Regions from separate parts of the Ensifer sp. ENS07 genome, predicted to be linked through region 2. Evidence: predicted binding sites of a transcription regulator. Region 2 holds the regulator's gene; each other region holds the start of a gene.

Region 1 (7,672 bases), on a different contig from region 2:
CACCAGCGAACATCGCCATGATCTGGCGGCGCTGAACGAACCGCTGCGCTCGCATGGCGGCCTGACCGAACAGGCGGTGCCTTTCATCGCCAACCGCAAACTGCCCGAATTGCTGACATCCGCGTCGTTGCGCAATTTCGATGCGTTCTACTACGCGCTCGTCGCAGCCGCCCAGACAACGCACTAGGGAGGGAGCGATGACCAAGGTGGAAACAGCATTTGCAATTCGCCACGAGCCCATGCGGATCGCCGGCAAGACAGTCGATACCGAAGGGCGCATCGAGGTGCGCTACCCTTTCAACGATGCGGTGATCGGCACGGTGCCTGCGGGCAGCGCCGAGCATGCGCGCAAGGCCTTCGAGATCGCGGCCGCCTACCAGCCGAAGCTGACGCGTTACGAGCGTCAGCGCATCCTGCTCAAGGCTGCGGACCTGCTCGTTGCCCGCAAGGAGGAGATCTCTGATCTGATCACGCTGGAGCTCGGGATCTCCAAGCAGGACTCGCTCTACGAGGTCGGCCGCGCCTTCGACGTGCTGACGCTCTCGGGCCAGATGTGCATTCATGACGACGGCGAGATCTTCTCCTGCGACCTCACACCACACGGCAAGGCGCGCAAGATCTTCACCACGCGCGAACCGCTCAACGCCATTTCGGCGATCACGCCGTTCAACCATCCGCTCAACATGGTGGCACACAAGGTCGCGCCGGCGGTTGCGACGAACAATTGCGTTGTGCTCAAGCCGACAGAACTGACGCCGATGACGGCGCTTATCTTCGCCGACATTCTCTATGAGGCCGGCCTGCCGCCGGAAATGCTCTCGGTCGTGACCGGCTGGCCCGCCGATATTGGCATGGAGATGATCACCAATCCGAACTTCGACCTCATCACCTTTACCGGCAGCGTTCCAGTCGGCAAGCTGATCGCGGCCCACGCCCACTACAAGCGGCAGATCCTGGAGCTCGGCGGCAACGACCCGCTGATCATCCTCAACGATCTGTCGGACGACGATCTCGCAAGAGCCGCGGATCTGGCCGTTGCCGGCGCGACGAAGAACTCCGGCCAGCGTTGCACCGCTGTGAAACGCATCCTCTGCCAGGAGAGCGTTGCCGACCGCTTCGTGCCGCTGGTGCTCGAGCGAGCGAAAAAGCTGAGGTTCGGCGATCCGATGGACCGGGCGACGGACCTTGGCACGGTCGTCCATGCCAAGGCGGCGGAAGTCTTCGAGCGGCGGGTGCACCGGGCAGCGGAAGAAGGGGCGGAGATCCTCTACGATCCCGGCCGTAAAGGCGCCCTCTTGCCGCCAATCGTTGTCGACCGCGTTAAGCATTCGAGCGAACTGGTGATGGAAGAAACCTTCGCGCCGATCATACCGATCGTGCGCGCGCCCGATGATGACGACGCGCTGATCGCGCTCTCGAACTCAACCGCCTTCGGCCTTTCTTCCGGCGTCTGCACCAATGACTTCCGGCGAATGCAGAAATACATCGCCGGGCTGAAGGTCGGCACGGTCAACATCTGGGAAGTGCCGGGTTACCGGATCGAGATGAGCCCCTTCGGCGGCATCAAGGATTCCGGCAACGGCTACAAGGAAGGCGTCATCGAGGCGATGAAGAGCTTTACCAACGTCAAGACATTCTCCTTGCCATGGTGATTTCAAGCGTTTCCCCCGCTGATTCACCCCTCTGGGAGCCGCCATGGCGGCTCCCTTTTTATTTGCTCCCGCAGCGTCGCGGGGCTCTGCGCGACGCGCAATCTTAGATCTGCTCCTTCATCCGGCAGATTGTGCGAAATCGTATCGAAACCTGCCGCCGCCTTGGTCAAGCGCGGTTTCCATGCCCAGTTCTGCGGCAGAACATCCATAGTTTTTTTCTTCTAATCGATAAGAATAATAAATTTTACTTACAGGAAACCGCTGCGCAGAATGTTTCCCGAAGCCGATCACAACAGGGCAACGACAAGATTGTCCGCCGCGCTTCCCCGGTTTTACCAGGACCTCAGAGGAGAACTTCAATCATGAACAGACGCATGCTCTTTGTGCTTGCCGGCGCCGTTTCCGCTGTGCTTCCTGCCATCGCTGCCGCTGAAACGCAGCTCACCGTCTACACCGCCGTCGAAGCCGTCGACCTCGACCGCTACAAGGCGACCTTCGAAAAGGCCCACCCGGACATCAAGATCAACTGGGTGCGCGATTCCACAGGCGTCATGACCGCCAAGCTGCTTGCAGAAAAGGACAATCCGCAGGCCGATGTCGTCTGGGGGCTCGCTGCAACCTCGCTGCTTCTCTTGAAGACCGAAGGCATGCTGGAACCTTACCAGCCCAAGGGCGTCGAGACGCTCGACCCGAAATTCGTCGACAAGGACACGCCGCCGAGCTGGGTCGGCATGGACGCCTATGTCGCGGCTCTTTGCTACAACACGGTCGAGGGCGAAAAGCTCGGCCTCAAGCCGCCGACGAGTTGGAAAGACCTGACGAACCCCGAATACAAGGGCCACGTGGTGATGCCGAACCCGGCATCCTCGGGCACCGGTTTCCTCGACGTCTCCGGCTGGATGCAGATGTGGGGCGAGGAGAAGGCCTGGGACTACATGGACAAGCTCCACGAGAACATCTCCGCCTACACCCATTCCGGCTCCAAGCCGTGCAAGATGGCAGGCGCCGGTGAAGCCGTCATCGGCGTGTCCTTCGAGTTTCCGGGCGCCAAGGCCAAGAGTGCCGGTGCACCGATCGACATCATCTTCCCCGCCGAGGGTTCGGGCTGGGAGGCCGAGGCAACCGCAATCATCGCTGGCACGGCAAACCTCGAAGCCGCAAAGACGCTCGTCGACTGGTCGGTCACCAAGGAAGCGAACGAAATGTACAATGCCGGCTATGCCGTCGTTGCCTATCCGGGCGTCGCCAAGCAGGTCGAGCACCTGCCCGACGACATCGCTTCCCGGATGATCGTCAACGACTTCGAGTGGGCCGCAAACAACCGCTCTGACATCCTCAAGGAATGGCAGAAGCGTTACGACGCCAAGTCTGAACCGAAGAGCTGAGCCTGATCGGCTGGGCGCAGCGCCTTTGCGCTGCGCCCGATCGCATTTCTCGGAAAGAAAATCCCTCAAGCCAGCGGAGCTTGCAGATGAGGCATGCCCTGTCGATCGAACCGACGCCCACCAGCCGTCAGCACTTCGCCGATGACGCGGCCGCGGAGCCGGCCCCCTACTTGCAGATCTCGGATCTCTGGAAGACCTATGGCGATTTCGTCGCGCTTCGCGACATTTCGCTGTCGATTGCCAGGGGCGAGTTCGTCTGTTTTCTCGGCCCGTCCGGCTGCGGCAAGACGACGTTGCTGCGAGCCATCGCCGGTCTCGACCTGCAGACGCAAGGCACCATCCTGCAAGACGGCCGCAATATCTCGACGCTGCCGGCTTCCCGCCGCGACTATGGCATCGTCTTCCAGTCTTATGCGCTCTTTCCCAATCTGACGATCGAGCAGAACATCGCCTTTGGCCTGGAAAACACCGGCCGATCGAAGGCGGGGGTCGCATCCCGGGTCGCTGAACTCTTGGAAACGGTCGGCCTTTCGGCGCACGGCAAGAAGTATCCGGCCCAGCTTTCCGGTGGCCAGCAACAGCGCATCGCGCTTGCCCGCGCCATCGCCATCTCGCCGGGGCTATTGTTGCTCGACGAGCCGCTGTCGGCACTCGACGCCAAGGTTCGCGTGCACCTTCGCCATGAGATCAAGGCGCTGCAGAGAAAGCTCGGTGTGACGACCATCATGGTGACGCACGACCAGGAGGAGGCCCTCGCCATGGCCGACCGGATCGTCGTCATGAACCACGGCGTCATCGAGCAGGTCGGCTCGCCGACCGAAATCTACCGTCATCCCGAAACGCTGTTCGTCGCCGACTTCATCGGCGAGACCAATCAGTTCGAAGCCCGGGTTCTTGGAGATGACGAAGTCGAGATCGGCCACTCCGCCTTTTGCTGTTCGACGGAGGATTTTTCCGCCGGCCATGCGGCAACGGCGGTCGTCCGCCCGGTCGACATCATTCCCCACGGAGCCGATGCCCATGCCGTCAACGCCAGCGACCGGCCGGCCACACCGCAGAACCTGATCGATGCCGAGGTGCGCGAGATGGAGTTCCTCGGCATGTTCTGGCGCACGCGCCTGACGGCCCCGCGTCTCGGCGAGCGCACGCTGGTTGCCGACTTCTCCGTCAACGCGGTGAGACGCCTCCGGATCGAAACCGGCGGCGCCATCCAGGTGGAGATCCCGCGCGAACGCCTGCTGCTCTATCCGAGGGGGGCTGGACGATGAACATGGTTCTGGAAGCACCCCACCTTCCCCTGATCGGCAAGCGGCTGCGCCAGGAATCCTCCAAAGACGACCGCATCAAGCTCGGCTTCATGGCAGTCATCGGGCTATATCTGGTCGTCGCGCTTGGCGCGCCGCTCTTCGTCATGCTGTCGAAGTCGCTGTCGACCTACCGGTTCGAGCTTTCGGCTTTCGAGTTCCAGGTGAGCGACGAGACGGGGGCGAACTGGGGGCCGGTCGTCACCGCCGAAGACCTGAACCGGGAACTCGGGGCGGTGACGGAAGCCGAGCTTTCCAGCAGTTCCGACGGACGGCTCGCGGCCACAAAATTATTCCCGGATTTCAAGTTCCGCAGCCCCGTTCACTACCGTATTCGCGGCACGAACGACGATGCCGCCTTCCTGGTCGGCTCCACCCTCGAAAAGGGGACTGAGTGGCGGGACTATGATTCCGGTACCTTCCGGCGCGTCGTGCTGCGACCCGCGCGCGCTCTGGGTTTTACGAACTTCACGACCTATTTCTCGACGCCGGCGCTTGCGCAGTCGATCTACAATTCCGTGCTGATGGCGGTGATCAGCACGGTGTTCACGATCTCGGTCGCCTTTGCGCTTGCCTACGGCCTGACGCGCAGCTGCATGCCGCTCAAAGGGCTTTTCCGCGGCATCCTGACGATCCCGATCCTGGTGCCGTCACTCTTGCCGGGCATTGCACTCGTCTATCTCTTCGGCAATCAGGGCATCTTCAGGGATTGGCTTTTTGGCTATTCGATCTACGGGCCGATCGGCATCGTCATAGGCTCTGTTTTCTTCACCCTGCCGCATGCCTTCCTGATCATCCTGACGGCGCTCTCGATTGCCGATGCTCGCCACTATGAGGCGGCCGCATCGCTCAAAGCCAGCAAATGGCGGACCTTCACGACCGTCACGGTGCCCGGCGCGCGCTTCGGCATCGTCTCTGCGGCCTTCGTCGTCTTCACGCTTGTCATCACCGATTTTGGCCTGCCCAAGGTGATCGGCGGACAATACGGCATGCTCGCCGTCGACATTTACAAGCAGGTGATCGGCCAGCAGAACTTCGAGATGGGCGCGGTCGTTTCCGTCATCCTGCTGGTGCCGGCGGTGCTTGCCTTTTACGTCGACCGGCACATGCAGAAGCGGCAGGTAGCGCTTCTGTCGGCGCGCGCCGTGCCCTATCAGCCGAAGCCCAATGCCCGCATGGACGGTCTGTGCTTCACCTTTGCCTGCTTCGTCAGCCTCTTCATCCTCGGCATGATCGCCATGTGCCAGATCGCAGCGGTGGTGAAGTTCTGGCCCTATGACCTGACGCTGACAGCCAAGAATTTTGCCTTCGACCTGATGGACGGTGGCGGCTGGGCCGCCTATGGCAACTCGATCCGGCTCGCGCTTTTGACGGCACTCCTCGGTTCGATCGTCGTCTTTGCCGGCGCCTACATGGTGGAGAAGGCCGATGGCTTCCGCTTCGGCCGTGGCCTCTTTCACTTCCTGGCGATGATGCCGATGGCGGTGCCCGGCATGGTGCTCGGCCTTGCCTATATCTTCTTCTTCAACAACCCGGCCAATCCGCTGCACCCGATCTACGGCACGATGACGATCCTCGTCGTCTCGACCGTGACGCACTTTTATACCGTCGCGCACCTGACCGCGCTGACGGCGCTGAAGCAGATGGACCCGGAGTTCGAATCCGTCGCCGCGTCGCTGAAACAGCCCTTCCACCGGCTGTTCTTTCGGGTCACGGTGCCGGTCTGCCTGCCGGCGATCCTCAACATCGCTATCTATCTCTTCGTCAATGCGATGACGACCGTCTCGGCGGTGGTGTTTCTCTACTCGACCGACACCAAGCTCGCGTCAGTCGCCGTGCTAAACATGGACGACGCCGGCGATATAGCGCCGGCCGCGGCCATGGGCATGATGATCTTTTACACTAATGTTGCGGCCAAACTTGTCCACGCGCTGATCGCGCGCGGTCTGCTCGCGCGCACCCAGGCTTGGCGCTAACCCGCAACCAGCCCTTCGCAAAGCGCCGCCGTCCTTCGTTCTGAAGGACGGCGGCGCTTTTGTCCGCGTCACTCTACGCCACCCGGAGCTCCGCCATCACCACTTTGCGGTCGTTTCCTGCGCGCAGGCGCTCCATCTCGTTGAGACGCGAACGCTGCGGCGTAAGGCCGTAGCGTTCGCGGTAGGTGCGGGAAAAGTGCGAGGCGGTGGAAAAGCCGCAGGCGACCGCGATTTCGATGACCTGAAGCGACGAGGTTATGAGCAGCAGGTGAGCGCGCTCGAGCCTGAGGTCGAGATAGTAGCGCGCCGGCGTGCGCCCCATTTCTCTTCGAAACAGGCGCTCGATCTGGCGCCGGGAAAGTCCGGTCGAGGGCCACATGTCGGCGAGCTTCAATGGCTCGGCAAGATTTGCCTCCATCTTTTCGATGACACGGATCAATAGAGGGTTGTCGATGCCGAGACGTGCCTGCAACGGTAATCGCTGGCGCTCGCCGGTCTCACGCAGCCGCTCGCAGAGTGCCGCCTCGCAGATACGGGTGGCCACGTCCCGACCAAGGTCCTCTTCGATGATGTGCAGGAACATGTCGAAGGGCGCGTTGCCGCCGGCGCAGGTATAGATCCCGCCGTCGATCTCAAAGGCGGTCTGGCGCGGGTCCGCGATGAAGAACCGCTCGGAGAAGTCTGGAAAGTGTTCCCAGTGAACGGCGCAGCGACGCTCATCGAGCAGCCCCGCGCGCGCTAGGCAGTAGACGCCGCCGCCAAGCCCGGCGAGGCGCGCGTTGCTGCGAGCGCCTGATCGCAGCCAGGCCTCCAGGGCCCTGTCGGCCGATGGCTTCTTGCGGCCGCCACAGATGACGATGAAGCCCGGATCTGCATCGCGGCCAAACCGGTTGCGTTCGGCCGAGAGCGGCGCCGCTACCGGAATGCCCGTGCCGCAGGATGAAACGGCGGGTGCTCCATCCGCCGCTACAAGGTGCCACCCGTATACCGGGCGGCCGGCCACGTCATTGGCGAGGCGTAGCGCTTCGATCGCCGCGGAGAAGCCATGGAGGGTAAATCCATCGAGCAGGTAGAAGGTGAAGTGGCGAGCCTGCGTACATGGCTGTTGCATTGTCTCTTCCTGAGGGCGTCGAAGTGGTGCGCGGAAAGAATAGTTACATTATGCAACATATTGGACCGTTGCCAATCCCGTTAGAACGAGGATCCGAAGAAATCCGCTCGAAATCCGTGCGGGTGAGGGGCCACTACGCGTGCGCTGCGGCGTGGACAGCCGTTGCAGCTTGTCAAATGGACAAAAATGGACACAGATAGTCACATGTCAGAACAACAAAACGCCCGCGCTCTTGCTCCACGCC
Region 2 (7,672 bases):
GCGAGCAGCTGCAGCGGTCGTAGACCGCCTGCGGTTCGTAGACGCGGACGCCGCGCTCGTGGAACAGGCGATAGAGCAGCCGCTCGGTTCCGACCATCGGATCGGTCAACTCGTCCATGTCGATCGTTTCGACCATCACCTTGGCTTCGGCCCAGAGATCGTCGTCACCGAACGCGCTTTCACCATCATCACCATCACCGCCGGAAAGGTCGGGCTGGCGCATGCGTTCCGGCGCTTCCGGCAGGAACTGGGCGACCATGCCGCCGGCGCGCCAGCGATGGCGCGGCTTGCCGTTTTCGTCGCGATCGAGAAGCTCGGCCACGCCAAGGCGCACCTTGGTCGGGATCTGCTCCGACTGTCGGAAATAGACGCCGGCGATTTCTTCCAGCGTCGCTCCGTCGAGCGCAACGATCCCCTGGTAACGCTGGGTATGGGCGCCCTGGTCGATGGTGAAGGCGAGCACGCCCTTTCCGAGCAGCTCGTGCGAAAGGGTCCGGCCGTCCTTTTCGGCAGCGGCAAGCGCTTCCTGATCGTAGCGGGCATAGGCGCGCACGCGATCCGGCGTCGAGAAATCAGCGACCACCAGATCGACAGGGCCATCGCCCTGAGTCTGGACGATCAGCTTGCCTTCAAACTTCAGCGAGGTCCCGAGCAACACGGTGAGTACAACGGTTTCAGCAACCAGACGCGCGACCGGAAGCGGATAGTTGTGGCGCTCGAGGATTGCGTCCAGCATGGGGCCGAGCTGCACGGCGCGGCCGCGCACGTCGAGGCCTTCCACCTGGAAAGGCACGACGTGATCGTCACCGGCAAAGTCGAACTCACCAAGCCCTGGCGTCATGTCAGTCATGTCTTGCTCCTTGCCTTCAGCCACCAAGCTGCACCAGAGATATTGCTATCCCCGCGCAACGTGCTCGCTGTCTCAGTTGATCCCGCGATAAACGGATTGTCCACCAGGTATGTGCCGCCGCCATAGCAACGCACCACCTCGACGGTTGCGCGCTCACTACTTTCAGGAGCGCCCGTATGCCGCCTAAATCGTGTCGCACGTGGACAATGTCAAGTGCGGTGAACACGCCCCTATATGGCGCACGCTCGGCGGAGCGCACTGAAGCCTCTTCGCCGTCGCGCGCGACCGGGCAGCCGGCTCAGACGAGCCCCATGCACCAGGCAATGACCGACTTCTGTGCGTGCAGCCGGTTTTCCGCCTCGTCGAAGACCACCGACTGCGGGCCGTCGATGACCTCGTCGGTGACCTCTTCGCCGCGGTGCGCCGGCAGGCAGTGCATGAACAGCGCATCGGAGGCCGCACGCTTCATCAGCGCTTCATTGACCTGGTAGGGCTGGAAGACGTTGTGCCCGCGGGCGCGATGTTCCTGGTTCATCGAGATCCAGGTGTCGGTCACGACGCAATTGGCGTCGGCGACGGCCTGTTCGGCGTCATGACACAAAAGGACCTCGCCGCCATTGTTGCGCGCCCAGTTCAGGAACTTGTCCTGCGGCTCGGAACCGAGCGGCACGGCCATGTTCATGCGGTATCCGAAGCGGGCAGAACCTTCGATCAGCGAATGCAGCACGTTATTGCCGTCGCCGGTCCAGGCAATCGTCTTGCCCTTTACCGGACCGCGATGCTCCTCGAAGGTCAGGATATCGGCCATGATCTGGCAGGGGTGCGTATCGTCGGTCAGGCCGTTGATGACCGGGACCGTCGCATGCTCGGCCAGTTCCAGAAGGCGGCGATGGTCGGTGGTGCGGATCATGATGGCGTCGACGTAACGCGAGAGCACCTTGGCCGTGTCGCCGATCGTCTCGGCGCGGCCGAGCTGCATTTCGGTGCCCGACAGAAACAGGGTTTCGCCGCCGAGCTGGCGCATGCCGACATCGAAGGAAACGCGGGTGCGGGTGGAGGGCTTTTCGAAGATCATCGCCAGCATCTTGCCGGCGAGCGGCTTCTCGGCAGTTCCGGCCTTGGTCGCCGCCTTTCGGACGCGCGCATCGTCGATGATCGTCCGGAGGTCGGCGGCCGTCATGGCCGAAAGATCGAGAAAATGTCTGGTGCCTGCCATCGTACTCGGTTCCTGTCTGAAAAATCGGTCCCTGGTGCGGCACGCTATCCACGTGCCCGCACGAAGGTCATTCTAACGCCTTAGTCGTCCCTGGGTCGCTACCTTCAGGCCGCGGCGTTGCCGCTTGCCTTGCGAACCGCCTCGGCGGCGCGTTCGATACGTGCGAGCCCCTCGCGCGCCTCTTCCGCCGTCACGGTCAGCGGCGGCAGCAGACGCAGCACATTTTCGCCCGCCGGCACGGCCAGGAGCTTTTCGCCGCGGATTTCCTTCAGCAGATCGGCCGAAGGGCCCTTCACCTTGATGCCCAGCATCAAACCGTCGCCGCGGATGTCCTCGATGACATCAGGGAAACGGTCCTTGAGCGACGCAAGGCCCTGGCGGAAGACCAGCGCGACATCGCGCACATGCGTCAGGAATCCGTCGGCCAGAACGACGTCGAGCACGGCGTTGCCGACGGCCATGGCCAGCGGGTTGCCGCCATATGTGGAGCCATGCGTGCCCGCCACCATACCAGATGCGGCTTCCTCAGTCGCGAGGCAGGCGCCGAACGGGAAGCCACCGCCGATACCCTTGGCGACCGCCATGATATCCGGACGGATATCCGCCCATTCATGGGCAAACAGCTTGCCGGTACGGCCGACGCCGGTCTGGACCTCGTCGAGGATCAAGAGCAGGCCGAACTCGTCGCAAAGCGCGCGCAGTTCCTGCATAAATTCCTTGGTCGCCGGACGGATGCCGCCCTCGCCCTGGATCGGCTCGATCAGGATCGCTGCGGTTTCCTCGGTGATCGCATTCTTGACCGCGGCGATGTCGCCGAACGGAACCTGGTAGAAGCCCGGCGCCTTCGGCCCGAAACCTTCGATGTATTTCTGCTGACCACCGGCGGCGATCGTCGCGATCGTGCGGCCGTGGAAGGCGCCTTCGAAGGTGATGACGTGGAACTTCTCCGGGTGGCCCTTGGAGAAGTGGTAACGCCGTGCCGTCTTGATGGCGCATTCCAGCGCTTCCGCGCCCGAATTGGTGAAGAAGACCTTGTCGGCAAAGGTCACTGCCGTCAGCCGGCGGCCGAGGCTTTCCTGGCCCGCAATTTCATAAAGGTTGGACAGGTGCCAGACCTTGTCGGCCTGCGCCTTCAGCGCCTCGACCAGGTGCGGGTGCGCGTGGCCGAGCGAGTTCACGGCAACGCCGGCACCGAAATCGAGATAACGCGTGCCGTCTTCAGCGATCAGCCAGGCGCCCTCTCCTCGCTCGAAACGCAACGGCGCGCGCATGTAGGTATCGTAAAGCGGCGTGGTTGCAGTCATGCGAGGCTCTCCTTCACTCCAGATCGACATCGATCCCGCGCCTCACGCGGGCCGATAAAAATCAAAAATGCCGCCTTTCGGCGGCGCAGGCACTATTCCCATTTCGCGCTGCAATGTCAACAAAACCAAGCCTTGCAGCGCAACATGAAGGGTCGATTCCTGGCAGCAGAAAAATCGTCCGGGAGGGCTTGCAAAAATGCAACGCTGGCCGAGCAAGTTGGGGAAAACTACGAAATCGATTCGGCCTGATTCCCGGGACTCTTGCCACAGAGTCCAGCGGTCAGTACGTTAACATTCAATTACTAGACGCATGCGGCGGACCTAGTCACCAAAAGAGTTATCGCGTTTGCAACCCCGGGGTTTAGCCGGGGTGCGGTGAGGGATTCTGCCATCCCCAACGCTGAGAACGGAGAGTGCAGAAATGAACTGGACTGACGAGCGGGTGGAGAAACTGAAGAAGCTTTGGTCCGAGGGCCTGAGCGCAAGCCAGATCGCGGCGCAGCTCGGCGGCGTCAGCCGTAACGCTGTCATCGGCAAGGTTCACCGCCTGAGCCTGCCAGGTCGCGCCAAGGCCGGCGGCAGCACCACGACAGCAGCCCGTCCGAAGCGCCCGACTTCGGCACCGCGCGCACCGAACTACGCTTCGCGCGTTTCGACCCGCCCGGTTGCACGCGCGGCCGGCGCTGTCGTTCTCAAGGAAGAAATCGAAGTCGATCTCGTTGCCGAGCAGGATTTCAGCACCCGCACCGACGTTGTCGTGCCGATGTCGCGCCGCCTCGAGCTGACCCAGCTCACCGAGCGCACCTGCAAGTGGCCGATCGGCGACCCGCTGAAGGAAGAGTTTCACTTCTGCGGCAACGATTCCCCGGAAGCCTCGCCTTACTGCACCTTCCATGCGCGGCTGGCCTACCAGCCGTCGGGGGAGCGCCGCAGGGCCCGCTGAGAAGCTGGACGGCATCAATAAAAAAGGGGCCGATCGGCCCCTTTTTTTCTTGGCGACTTTCAGACCGCTCAGCTTTCGAGCGAATAGCCGGCGCCGCGAACGGTGCGGATGACGTCGGGCATGTTCGAGAAGTTCAGAGCCTTGCGCAGACGACCGACATGCACGTCGACGGTGCGCTCGTCGACATAGATGTCATGCCCCCAGACGCCATCCAGAAGCTGCGAGCGAGAGAAGACGCGGCCCGGCGAGGACATGAGGAACTCCAGAAGACGGAACTCGGTGGGGCCGAGGCGCACTTCGCGGCTGCGGCGATGAACGCGGTGGGTCTCGCGGTCGAGTTCGATGTCGCCGCAGCGAAGCAGCGTCGACAGCACCTCGGGCTTTGCCCGGCGCAGCATCGCCTTGACGCGCGCCATCAGCTCCGGCGTCGAGAAGGGCTTGACCACGTAGTCGTCGGCACCCGTCGCCAGACCCCGGACGCGCTCGCTTTCCTCGCCGCGCGCCGTCAGCATGATGATCGGCAGACGTTCGGTCTCCGGACGCTGGCGCAGCCGACGGCAAAGTTCAATGCCGGAAACACCGGGCAGCATCCAGTCGAGGATAAGCAGGTCGGGCAGCCGCTCCTGAAGCCGGATCTCCGCCTCGTCGCCCCGCAGGATCGTATCGACGTCGAAGCCCTCGGCTTCCAGATTGTAACGCAGCAGAACGCTCAGCGCCTCTTCGTCTTCGACTACGGCGATTTTTGGCAACATCAGGTAACGTCTCCTTACCGCGGGCGGCCTTTGGGCTCATCGGCCCGGCCGGCGCTCAGACACTCTAAATCTGGAGCACATCCGCCGTTTTCAAAGGCGGGGCGAAAACCGCATGCTTCAGATACAGGAATTCGGGGCCGCGACCGAAGCCGCGACCGGATCAGATTTCAAAGGGCATGCATGCTTACGGCGCGCTTGGCGCTCAGTCGTTGACCGAGCCCAGCGTCGACGTAGTGTCATCCTTCGGACGCTCGCCTTCCGGCTGAGCACCCGTCGCCATGTAATAGATCGTCTCAGCGATATTGGTCGCGTGGTCGCCGATGCGCTCGATGTTCTTGGCGCAGAACAGAAGATGCGTGCAGGGCGTGATGTTGCGCGGATCTTCCATCATGTAGGTCAAGAGCTCGCGGAACAGCGAGGTGTAGATCGCGTCGATCTCCTCGTCACGCTCGCGGATGCTGTTGGCCTTTTCCGGCGAGCGCGAGGCGTAGACGTCGAGCACTTCCTTGAGCTGGACGAGAGCGAGCTCTGCCAGATGCTCGAGGCCACGGGCGAGCTTGCGCGGAATGCCGGAGCCGGCGACCGCGATCACGCGCTTGGCGGTGTTCTTGCCAAGGTCGCCGACGCGTTCCAGATCGGAGGCGATGCGGATCGACCCCATGATCTCACGCAGGTCGGCGGCGACCGGCTGACGCTTGGCGATCGTGACGATCGCCTTCTCACCGATCTGGCGCTCGGCGTCGTCGAGGACGGTGTCGTCCGAGATCACCTTCTGTGCGAGAGCCAGGTCGGAGTTGACCAGCGCGCGAACGGACTCGGCGACCATCTGTTCGGCGAGGCCGCCCATCTCCGAGATGCGGCGCGTCAGGTACTTCAGTTCTTCGTCATAGGCGGACATGATATGCATGGACATGATCGTCGATCCTTACGGGCGCTTTGCAGTTACTGTTGCAGCCTTATGCGGCCTCAGCCGAAGCGGCCCATGATGTAATCCTGGGTGCGCTGGTCATCCGGATTGGTGAACATCTTGTCGGTGTCGTTCTCCTCGACGAGATTGCCGAGGTGGAACATGGCGGTGCGCTGCGAAACGCGGGCGGCCTGCTGCATCGAGTGGGTCACGATGACGATCGTGAAGTTCGTGCGCAGCTCGTGGATGAGCTCTTCGACCTTGGCGGTCGCGATCGGATCGAGAGCCGAGCACGGCTCGTCCATGAGGATGACTTCCGGGCTGACGGCGACGGCACGCGCGATGCAGAGACGCTGCTGCTGACCACCGGAAAGGCCGGTGCCGGGCTCCTGCAGACGATCCTTTACCTCGTTCCACAGACCGGCCTTCTGCAGGCTGGTCTCGACCACCTCGTCAAAGTCGGCCTTGGTGCGGGCAAGTCCGTGAATCCGCGGGCCGTAGGCGACGTTGTCGTAGATCGACTTCGGGAACGGGTTCGGCTTCTGGAAGACCATGCCGACGCGGGCGCGCAGTTCGACGACGTCGATCGTCGGGTCGTAGATGTCGTCCTCGTCGAGCGTGATCTTGCCGGTGACGCGGCAGTTCTCGATCGTGTCGTTCATGCGGTTCAGCGTGCGCAGGAAGGTCGACTTGCCGCAACCCGAAGGACCGATCAGCGCCGTGACCGTGTTCTCGCGGATGTTGAGGTTGACGTCGAAAAGCGCACGCTTCTCGCCGTAATAGACCGACACATCCTTGCCGATCATCTTGTAGGGCACGGTGTTCATTTTCTGATCCAGAGCCTTCTCGACTGCTGCTTCTGACATGATGTTCATAGTAATTACCTCACTACCAGCGGCGCTCAAAGCGACGTCGCAACAGAATGGCTCCAAGGTTCATGACGACCAGGAAGATGAGAAGAATGATGATTGCGCCGGAGGTGCGCTCGACGAAGGCGCGCTCCGCCTCATTGGCCCACATGTAGATCTGCACCGGCAGTGCCGTCGACGGTTCCATCGGCGAACCGGGAAAATCGACGACGAAGGCGACCATGCCGATCAGGAGCAGCGGCGCGGTTTCACCAAGCGCGTGGGCAAGACCGATGATGGTGCCGGTCAGGATGCCCGGCATCGCCAGCGGCAGCACGTGGTGGAAGATGGTCTGCATCTTCGACGCACCGAGACCGAGGGCCGCCGAGCGGATCGACGGCGGGACCGCCTTCAACGCCGCACGGGTGGCGATGATGATCGTCGGCAGGGTCATCAACGTCAGCACGAAGCCGCCGACGACGGCTGCCGAGCGCGGCATGCCGGCGAAGTTGATGAAGACGGCGAGACCCAGGAGGCCGTAGACGATCGACGGAACGGCCGCGAGGTTGTTGATGTTGACCTCGATCAGGTCGGTCAGCCGGTTCTTCGGCGCAAACTCCTCGAGGTAGATCGAGGCGGCGACGCCGATCGGAAGCGACAGCACCAGCACGATCAGCATCATGTAGAGCGAGCCGAGGGCAGCGACGCCGACGCCTGCCGCTTCGGGACGACTGGAGGCGCCGAAGGTGAAGATGCCGGTGTTGAAGCTCTTCTTCAGGATGCCGGCGCTCGCCAGCTCGTTCATCCAGGTCACCTGCTGGTCCTTGACCTTGCGCTTGCCCTCATCGACCG
Region 3 (7,672 bases), on a different contig from region 2:
CCGCTTATACGCCAAGCGAGATCGAGGGGGCGGTGCGGAAGCTGGCTGGTGCCTTCCGGGCCGCGGCGAAGTCATAGGTCGTCCAAGCGCCGCCCCAACGTTTCGGTATTAGTCCTGGATCACGAGCTGGAACCACGTGTCGAGAAATCTGCTGCGCTTGACGGCGTCGAGATAGACGAGCAGCTCCGGTCCCAGTTCGATGAACTGGACGTTTTTCATCGTGTCGAGATCCCGCGACCGGGTCAGGCCGACCTCTTCAAGCGCGCGGTCGGCGCGACCGGAAAGCAGGAAGTCGACCACGTCGCCGGCGGTCGAGCGATTGCGCGCCTTCTCCGGGATCAATGCCGTCCAGGGCAGCGCCAGCACATAGTCCTCAGGGATCACCATCTCGATGGATGCGGTCTTGCTCATCCATTTGCGCACGGCGGACAAGGGCACATTGTAGCCAATGTCGATGCGGCCTTCCGCCATCGCTTGCAGCAGTTCCTCGTTGCTGTCGAATATGCGCGCCTGCGACGCACCGACGGCTCGGGATATGCGCCAGAAGAGCGGCGATCGAAGCGCCTCCTGCGAGGCGAAGGCATAGCTGACATTGTCGATGCCGATGTTGACCAACCCGACCCGTCGTAGCAGGCGCGCGCGGTTCTGCTCCAGCGTGCGCGCAAGCTCCGTCCGCGTGCGCGGGACGTCGAACGGCGCCATCGCGCCCTTGCGCACGACAAAGACCGCCGGATCGTAGCCGATGCTGAAGACTTCGCTGCGCCAGTGAACCTGTTGCTGCGGCCCGTGCTTGACCGCCGAAGCGCGATGCTGCGCGACACTGCCTTCGTTGGCCAGGTAAACGGCGAGGTCCGGCGTCGGCAGCACGAGCACATCGATCGGGTCGGTGTCGTCGACGCCTGCCAGCAGCCGCGAAATGATCTGGCTCGGCCGGGCCTGCCTGTACTGGCCCTTTGTGTGTGGCATGTCGGCTTGAAGGGCGTCGAGCAATGGCTGCATCGTCGGCTGCGCGTCGACCCCGACGATGGTGAGCCGCTCCGGAGTGGCTCGCGCCGGCGTCGATGCGGCAAAGAGCGCGGCGAGAAGCATGAGCGTGAACCGAGCGATCATGCCGGGGTTCCGCCTTTGGGCAGGCAAACCACGACCGACAACCCGCCTCCATCCCGATCGTCGAGGCTGATGCTGCCGCCCATGGCTTCCGCAACGGTTCTGGCAATGGCGAGCCCAAGTCCGGAACCCGGTTTACTGCTGTCGGCCCGCGAAAAGCGTTCGAACATTTGCTTGCGCATATCCCTCGGGATTCCAGGCCCCCGGTCGGAAACAACGAAGCGGACCAAGCGATTCACCTCTGTCACGGTGATGTCGATAGACCCTGGAGCGTGCACGAGCGCATTTTCGATGATGTTGCGTATCATCTCGCGCAGGCTCACGGCCTCCGCCTCGATCTCGACAGCGTTGCTGGGCAGGTTGAGCGTGAACATGTCGGCGGCGGCGGGATAGGAGCCTTCCGCCTGCAGGCGACGGATGGCTTCCCGCACGACTAGGCGCATGTCGAGGGTCTCGCGCAGGCGCGATTCAATGCCGTGCAGCGTGCTTGCATCCGACAGAAGCTGGTTTGCGAGAACGCTGGCATTGACCGAGTTGGCGTGGATGCGGCCGAGAATGTCACGCAGCCTGCCGGCCGGCGCTTCGTCGATCGAAAGTTCTGCAAGCGCGCGCAAGGCGGTCAGGGGCGTACGCAACTGATGGGCAGCGTCGGCCGTCACGCTCTTCAGGCCGACGAGCACGGAATCGAGCCGACCCATGAAATCGTTGAGCGCCGAGATCAGCGCGCTCACCTCCCTTGGCACCGGGCCGGAGACCGGGCTGAGATCAGAGGAGGCACGGTGGCGCAGATCGGCCTCGACGGTTCTCAGCGGTGCAAAAGCCTGGCGGACCGCAAGCCAGATCAGCAGGAACGCCAGCACGGACACGGCGATTGCGGGAAGGGCGGCATTGAAGGTCAGATGCAACCCAAGTTGATCGCGCGCTTCGCGCGTTTCGCCGACGAGAACGTCGACCCAGCCGCCGCCGGCGGCATCGGTGCTGTAGCGGGCGACGGCGGCGATGCGGATCCGTTCACCCCTGTAGGTGCTGTCGGCCAGCCGCAACTGCGGTCCCGTCCCGTGCGGGATCTCCAGGCCGAGGATCGGCGAGCCGGTAATGATCGTCCCGTCGGGAGCCGCCACCCGGTAGAAGATGCGATTGAGCCGGGACGTGCCGAGGATGGCGAAGGCGGAATGCGGCAGGTCGACGCTTGCGGTGCCGTCCTCGATCGACACCGTATCGGCAATCGAAAGTGCCGCCGCGCCAAGCACCCGGTCAAAAGCTTCTTCGGCCGCGTTGTGCGCATTCCAGCGCACCATCCAGAACAGGAAAAGCCCGATGATGATGAGCAGGGCAGCGCCGCTGGAAAGGATGCGGCGCTCGATCGAGTAATCAGAGCGCACCGCTTGCACCGCTCCCGGAGCGCTGGCGCAGCATGTAGCCTACGCCGCGATGCGTGACGATCTCGATGTCGCAGTCCTCCAGCTTCCGGCGCACCCGGGAAACCAGAAGCTCCACGGCATTCGGCGTGCCCGTGTCCTCGTAGCCGAAGAGTTTCACGACTAGCTGCTCCTTGTTGACCGTCGTGCCGGCACGGGTCGCGAGCGCCTCCAGCACGTCGAATTCGCGGCGGCCGAGGTCGAGCGGGCGGCCTTCGAGCATCACCGCGCGGGCCGAAAGGTCGATGGAAATCGAGCCCAAACGCAGAACCGATTGCGCCGCACCCAGGTGCCGGCGGGAGACGGCCCGGATGCGCGCGACGAGCTCGTGCAGGTCGAACGGTTTGACCAAATAATCGTCAGCGCCTAATTCGAGCAGATCGACCTTGTCGGCCACCTGGTTGCGGGCGGTGATGACGATGACGGGACGCGTCAACCCACCCTGGCGCATGGAACTCAGGATGGCGAAGCCGTCCCGCTTCGGCAGGTTGATGTCGAGGATCACCAGATCGTGCGAGGCGTTGAGGGCGAGCCGCTCTCCTTCCGCGCCGTCGAACGCGGTCGTGACCTCGTAGCCTTCCTTTTCCAGGCGCATGGAAATGGCAAAGGCGATGTCGGGGGTGTCTTCGATCAGGAGAATGCGCATCGCGTTTCCAGGTGACAGGATTGTGACAGTGATACTCCCATACACAGATGGAAAGCAGATGAGAACTATGAAGCTTTCGCCGGGAGAGCGGAGCTTCGGGGAGGGGTGGACATGAACGCGCACAGGCTGTTTCTAGCCGGCCTCGCATTGGCGTGCGTGCTGCTGTTGCCCGTAGCGACAACGGCGAAAGCCGGTTGCGGGACAAGCCCTGATCTCGACGAGCGATATTGCGACGCGGACAAGGACCACGTTGCCGATGCGCCGGCAGACCCTTCGAATTGGCGGGATCCGCAGACGCTCGTCTGGGCCTATGCTCCGATCGAGGAACCGGCCATCTATGCGAGCCTGTTCAAGGATTTCACCACCCATCTCGGTGCCTGTCTCGGCCGCCAGATCGTCTATTACCCGGTGCAATCGAGCAAGGCCGAGATCGAAGCCATGCGGTCCGGACGACTACATTTCGCGGGCTTCTCGACTGGACCGACGGTCGAGGCCGTCAACCGTGCCGGTGCCGTTCCCTTCGCCGCAAAAGGCATCGACAATGCGGTGCGCGGCTACAATCTGATTGCCATCGTTCGCGCCGACTCTCCGTTCAAGACCCTGTCCGATCTAAAGGGGCGGCGCGTGGCGCACGCGTCCGCGTTCTCGAACTCCGGGCACCTGGCGCCACGCGCGCTGTTCCCGGGCGAAGGCCTGAGCCCGGGGGAAGACTACGCGCCGATCATGTCCGGCGGCCATGACAAGTCCATTCTCGGCGTGATCTCGGGCGACTACGACATGGCGGCGGTCGCGTCGGACGTGCTGGAACGTCTGATTGAGCGGCGCATGGTCAAGCGCGAAGACCTGCGCGTCATATTCACCAGCGGCATCTTTCCGACGTCGTCCTTTGCCTATGCGCATGATCTCGCCCCACCGCTGGTCGCGGCGATGAAGCGGTGCTTCTTCGACTTTGAATTCACCCCGGAAATGAAGAGCGAGTTTCACGGCGACGAGCGCTTCCTTCCGATCCGCTACGATCGGGATTGGGCAAGCGTGCGCGAGGTCATCGACAAGGCCGGCGCTTCCACCTTCTGACCTCATCCCACAGCCCGACAGGATGCCGATGCGCCGTGTGCGCAGGCCCTGTCGCGCGCCTACCACAAACGTCACCGCAGGCCGGGCGAACCCGCCCGAGACTGCTGTGCGGCTTCCAACCCACGGGATTGCTATGCGAAACTTTGGCAAAGCCATTTACAATTACAGGGTCCACAACCAGGACCCCACCACGATGGTGGGCGTCGGTCTGGTCGTGCTGTTCGCCTATCTGATTGCCGCGCCCATCCTGCTTCTGCTTAAGGACGCGTTCTTCGTGCAGTTCGCCGACCAGGCCCGCTCCGGCCAATCGATGGGCGAGCTGACGCTTTACTATTTCAACCGCGTCTTCCTGTCGGTGATCGCCACCGACGTGTTCTGGCGGCCACTGCTCCATACCGCAACTATTGCCTTCGGCGCGATAGTGGTTGCGCTGGTGGTCGGGATCCCGATGGCCTGGCTGATCAGCCGCACGGACATGCCCGGAAAGAAGTGGTTCGCCACCGTTCTGATCATCCCCTACATGCTGCCGTCCTGGACATTTGCTCTTGCGTGGCAGACGCTCTTCAAGAACAGGACCACCGGCGGACAGCCGAGCTGGATGGAAGCGCTCGGCTTTGCCCCGCCGGACTGGCTCGCCTATGGAGCCTTGCCGATCACCCTTATCCTGGCGTTGCACTATACGCCCTTCGTCATCCTGCTGTTCGGCAATGCGTTGCGGCAGTTCGATTCGACGCTTGAGGATTCCGCCCGCGTCATCGGCGCCGGCAACGGCGTCATCGCCCGCAAGATCATTCTGCCTCTGATGCTGCCGTCGCTGGTTTCGGCCTGCACGCTGATCTTCGCCAAATGTCTCGGTGATTTCGGCGTCGCCTATATCCTTGGTGTTCCCGTCGGCTACGACGTGTTGGCGACCTCGCTGTTTCGCGCCATCTCCACCAGTCAGACCGGAATGGGGGCGATCCTTGCGCTCACCATCGTCGTGCTCGGCACCATCTCGATTACGCTCGACATGTACCTGTTGAAGGAAGCACGCCGTTTCGTGGTCATCGGCTCGAAGGGTTCGATGAACCGCACGACGTCGCTTCGCGGGTACCGGCTGCCCGCAGCGGGGCTCGCCACGCTGGTCTTCCTGATCAGCGCCGTCGTTCCGTTGCTGGCGCTCGCCATGACCACGGTGATGAAGGTACCCGGCGTTTTTGCGCTCGACAACTTCACGCTCGCCTACTGGCTGGGCTCCGATCTCGGCACCACGGCGCTCAAACAGGGCATTCTCCTGACGCCCGAATTCTGGCAGGCAACTTGGAACACGCTCTGGATCGTCGGTTCGGCCGCCGCTGGCGCCGGCTTCCTCGGCCTGCTCGTCGGTTATGCCGTTACCCGCACATCCTCGACGATGATCGCCGCCTTCCTGCGGCAAGTGACGTTCCTGCCCTATCTCGTGCCGGGAATAGCCTTTGCCGCCGCCTATCTTTCGATGTTCGCGGTTCAAAGAGGGCCTGTGCCTGCACTTTACGGTACGCCGATCATTCTGGTGCTGGCGATCCTTGCCGACCAGATGCCCTTCGCCTCGCGTGCCGGCATCTCGGCCATGATGCAGCTCGGGCGCGACCCGGAAGAAGCGGCCCGGATTGCCGGTGCCGGCTGGTTCCGGCGGCTGGCATCGGTCGTCGTGCCGATCCAGAAGGGCGCGCTCGTCACAGGAATCCTGCTGCCCTTCATTTCCGGCATCAAGGGACTGAGCCTCGTCGTGGTGCTCGCCGTCCCCGGGACCGACGTGCTGACGACCTATGCGCTGCGGCTGGTCGACTACGGCTACGGCCAGGCGGCCAACGCCGTGGTGCTGATGATCTGCATCATTGCCTTCGGCGGCACGCTGATCGTCCAGAAACTCACAAAAAGCAAATTGTCCGACGGTTTGGGAGGCAAGTAATGTCAAACATCAGCATCCGCGATGTCAGAAAAAGCTACGGCAACACGGCACAGGCAGCTGTCGAGCGGCTGAGCATCGAGATACCGAAATCAGATTTCCTCTGCCTTCTCGGCCCGTCCGGCTGCGGCAAGACGACAACGCTACGCATGATCGCCGGCCTCGAGCACCCGACCGCAGGCCAGATTCACTTGGGTGACCGCACAATCGTGTCGGTCGACGAAGGCATCTACGTGCCGGCGGAAAAACGCGGCCTGGGCCTGGTCTTCCAAAACTATGCGCTGTGGCCGCACATGACGGTCGAACAGAACATCGAGTTCGGGCTGAAGCTGCGCAAGGTCGCCAAGGCTGAACGCGACGCGATCATCGGCGAGGTCCTGGAAAAACTCGCTATCGACCGTTACCGCACACGCCTGCCATCGCAGCTTTCCGGCGGCCAGCAGCAGCGCGTGGCGCTCGCCCGCATGCTGGCGCTCAAGCCCGACATCATCCTGCTCGACGAACCGCTGTCCAATCTCGACGCCAAGCTGCGCCTGGAAATGCGGGCGGAACTCAAGCGGATCCATCAGGAGCTCGGGTCCACCATCGTCTTCGTGACCCATGACCAGTGGGAGGCGATGACGCTTGCAACCACCATCGCCGTCATGAGCGAGGGCGAACTGCAGCAGCTCGGCACGCCTGACGACATCTACGAGCGCCCGGCCAACCGCTTCGTCGCCGAATTCGTCGGCAACCTGCCGATCAACATCATCGAACTCAGCAGCGAGCGATCCGGCGCGCTGGTCGCCTGGATGCAGGCCCACCTGGCCTCAAGGACATTGCCGCAGCCGGCGGCCTCCGTCGGCATCCGCCCGGAATCGGTTCGCCTGGCGCGCACCAAGGTGGAAGGCGCAAAGGAGGGCAAGGTCGTCGAAGTGGTGCCGACCGGCGGAAGCTGGATCGTCGAGCTCTCGGTCGACGGCGAACAGTTCTTTGCAATCGCGGGCGAGCTGCCCGAGGCGGCCCGGGGCGACACCGTGTTCTTCCATGTCGAGCCCCAGCACCTTCACATTTTCGATAACGCGGGTCGGCGTATCGCCGCCTGAAACGAAGCAATCCCATACCGACAGAGCAATTGACCGTAAGGAGGATAAAATGCTGTCAATACAAAAAGGAAGACTGCCAAGGTCCGTTCGCCGCGCCATTCTGGCCGGTGTGTCGCTGGTGGCGCTGGCCGCACCGGCGGCGGCGCAGGACGCAGCCGAGCTCGGCATTTCCGATGCCGACTACACCCTGGAAGCGCTGATCGAGGCGGCAAAAAAGGAAGGGCCGATCACCGTCGTTGATGCGACCGGCAAGATCGTTTCCATGGCCGAAAACTTCACGGCGAAGTACGGCATTCAGGCGACGGGCGTGAAGCTGAGCGGCCAGGATCAGCAGCAGGTCATCCTGCGCGAAGCCGTCGCAGGCAGCGTTCGCTCCGACGTCTTCAACATGAGCAACCTTCCGTCGGTCACCACG

Evidence for each region. Region 2 encodes PhoB, which activates phosphate uptake and scavenging genes when phosphate is short. Its sites were predicted from a motif close to TGTCATNNANCTGTCAT; they were not measured.
Region 1: a site for PhoB is predicted at 1,942-1,958, ahead of IB277_RS35205 (putative 2-aminoethylphosphonate ABC transporter substrate-binding protein). Genes of this name have one in related genera too.
Region 3: a site for PhoB is predicted at 3,183-3,199, ahead of phnD (phosphate/phosphite/phosphonate ABC transporter substrate-binding protein). Genes of this name have one in related genera too.

Annotation. Positions count from the first base shown of each region.
Region 1 covers NZ_JACVBE010000020.1:74,664-82,335, forward strand. Annotated here, with positions in the region: gene phnA (phosphonoacetate hydrolase) at 1-187, shown strand, start outside; gene phnY (phosphonoacetaldehyde dehydrogenase) at 198-1,652, shown strand; gene IB277_RS35200 (hypothetical protein) at 1,676-1,861, opposite strand; gene IB277_RS35205 (putative 2-aminoethylphosphonate ABC transporter substrate-binding protein) at 2,015-3,037, shown strand; gene IB277_RS35210 (putative 2-aminoethylphosphonate ABC transporter ATP-binding protein) at 3,124-4,305, shown strand; gene IB277_RS35215 (putative 2-aminoethylphosphonate ABC transporter permease subunit) at 4,308-6,317, shown strand; gene IB277_RS35220 (GlxA family transcriptional regulator) at 6,391-7,428, opposite strand; gene IB277_RS35225 (DeoR/GlpR family DNA-binding transcription regulator) at 7,633-7,672, shown strand, end outside.
Region 2 covers NZ_JACVBE010000004.1:457,717-465,388, reverse strand. Annotated here, with positions in the region: gene IB277_RS17180 (Hsp33 family molecular chaperone) at 1-850, opposite strand, end outside; gene argF (ornithine carbamoyltransferase) at 1,149-2,066, opposite strand; gene IB277_RS17170 (aspartate aminotransferase family protein) at 2,171-3,370, opposite strand; gene IB277_RS17165 (GcrA family cell cycle regulator) at 3,792-4,313, shown strand; gene phoB (phosphate regulon transcriptional regulator PhoB) at 4,382-5,065, opposite strand; gene phoU (phosphate signaling complex protein PhoU) at 5,268-5,981, opposite strand; gene pstB (phosphate ABC transporter ATP-binding protein PstB) at 6,032-6,847, opposite strand; gene pstA (phosphate ABC transporter permease PstA) at 6,861-7,672, opposite strand, start outside.
Region 3 covers NZ_JACVBE010000020.1:103,169-110,840, forward strand. Annotated here, with positions in the region: gene IB277_RS35305 (PLP-dependent aminotransferase family protein) at 1-77, shown strand, start outside; gene IB277_RS35310 (ABC transporter substrate-binding protein) at 109-1,110, opposite strand; gene IB277_RS35315 (sensor histidine kinase N-terminal domain-containing protein) at 1,107-2,489, opposite strand; gene IB277_RS35320 (response regulator transcription factor) at 2,479-3,171, opposite strand; gene phnD (phosphate/phosphite/phosphonate ABC transporter substrate-binding protein) at 3,283-4,245, shown strand; gene IB277_RS35330 (iron ABC transporter permease) at 4,379-6,175, shown strand; gene IB277_RS35335 (ABC transporter ATP-binding protein) at 6,175-7,257, shown strand; gene IB277_RS35340 (ABC transporter substrate-binding protein) at 7,307-7,672, shown strand, end outside.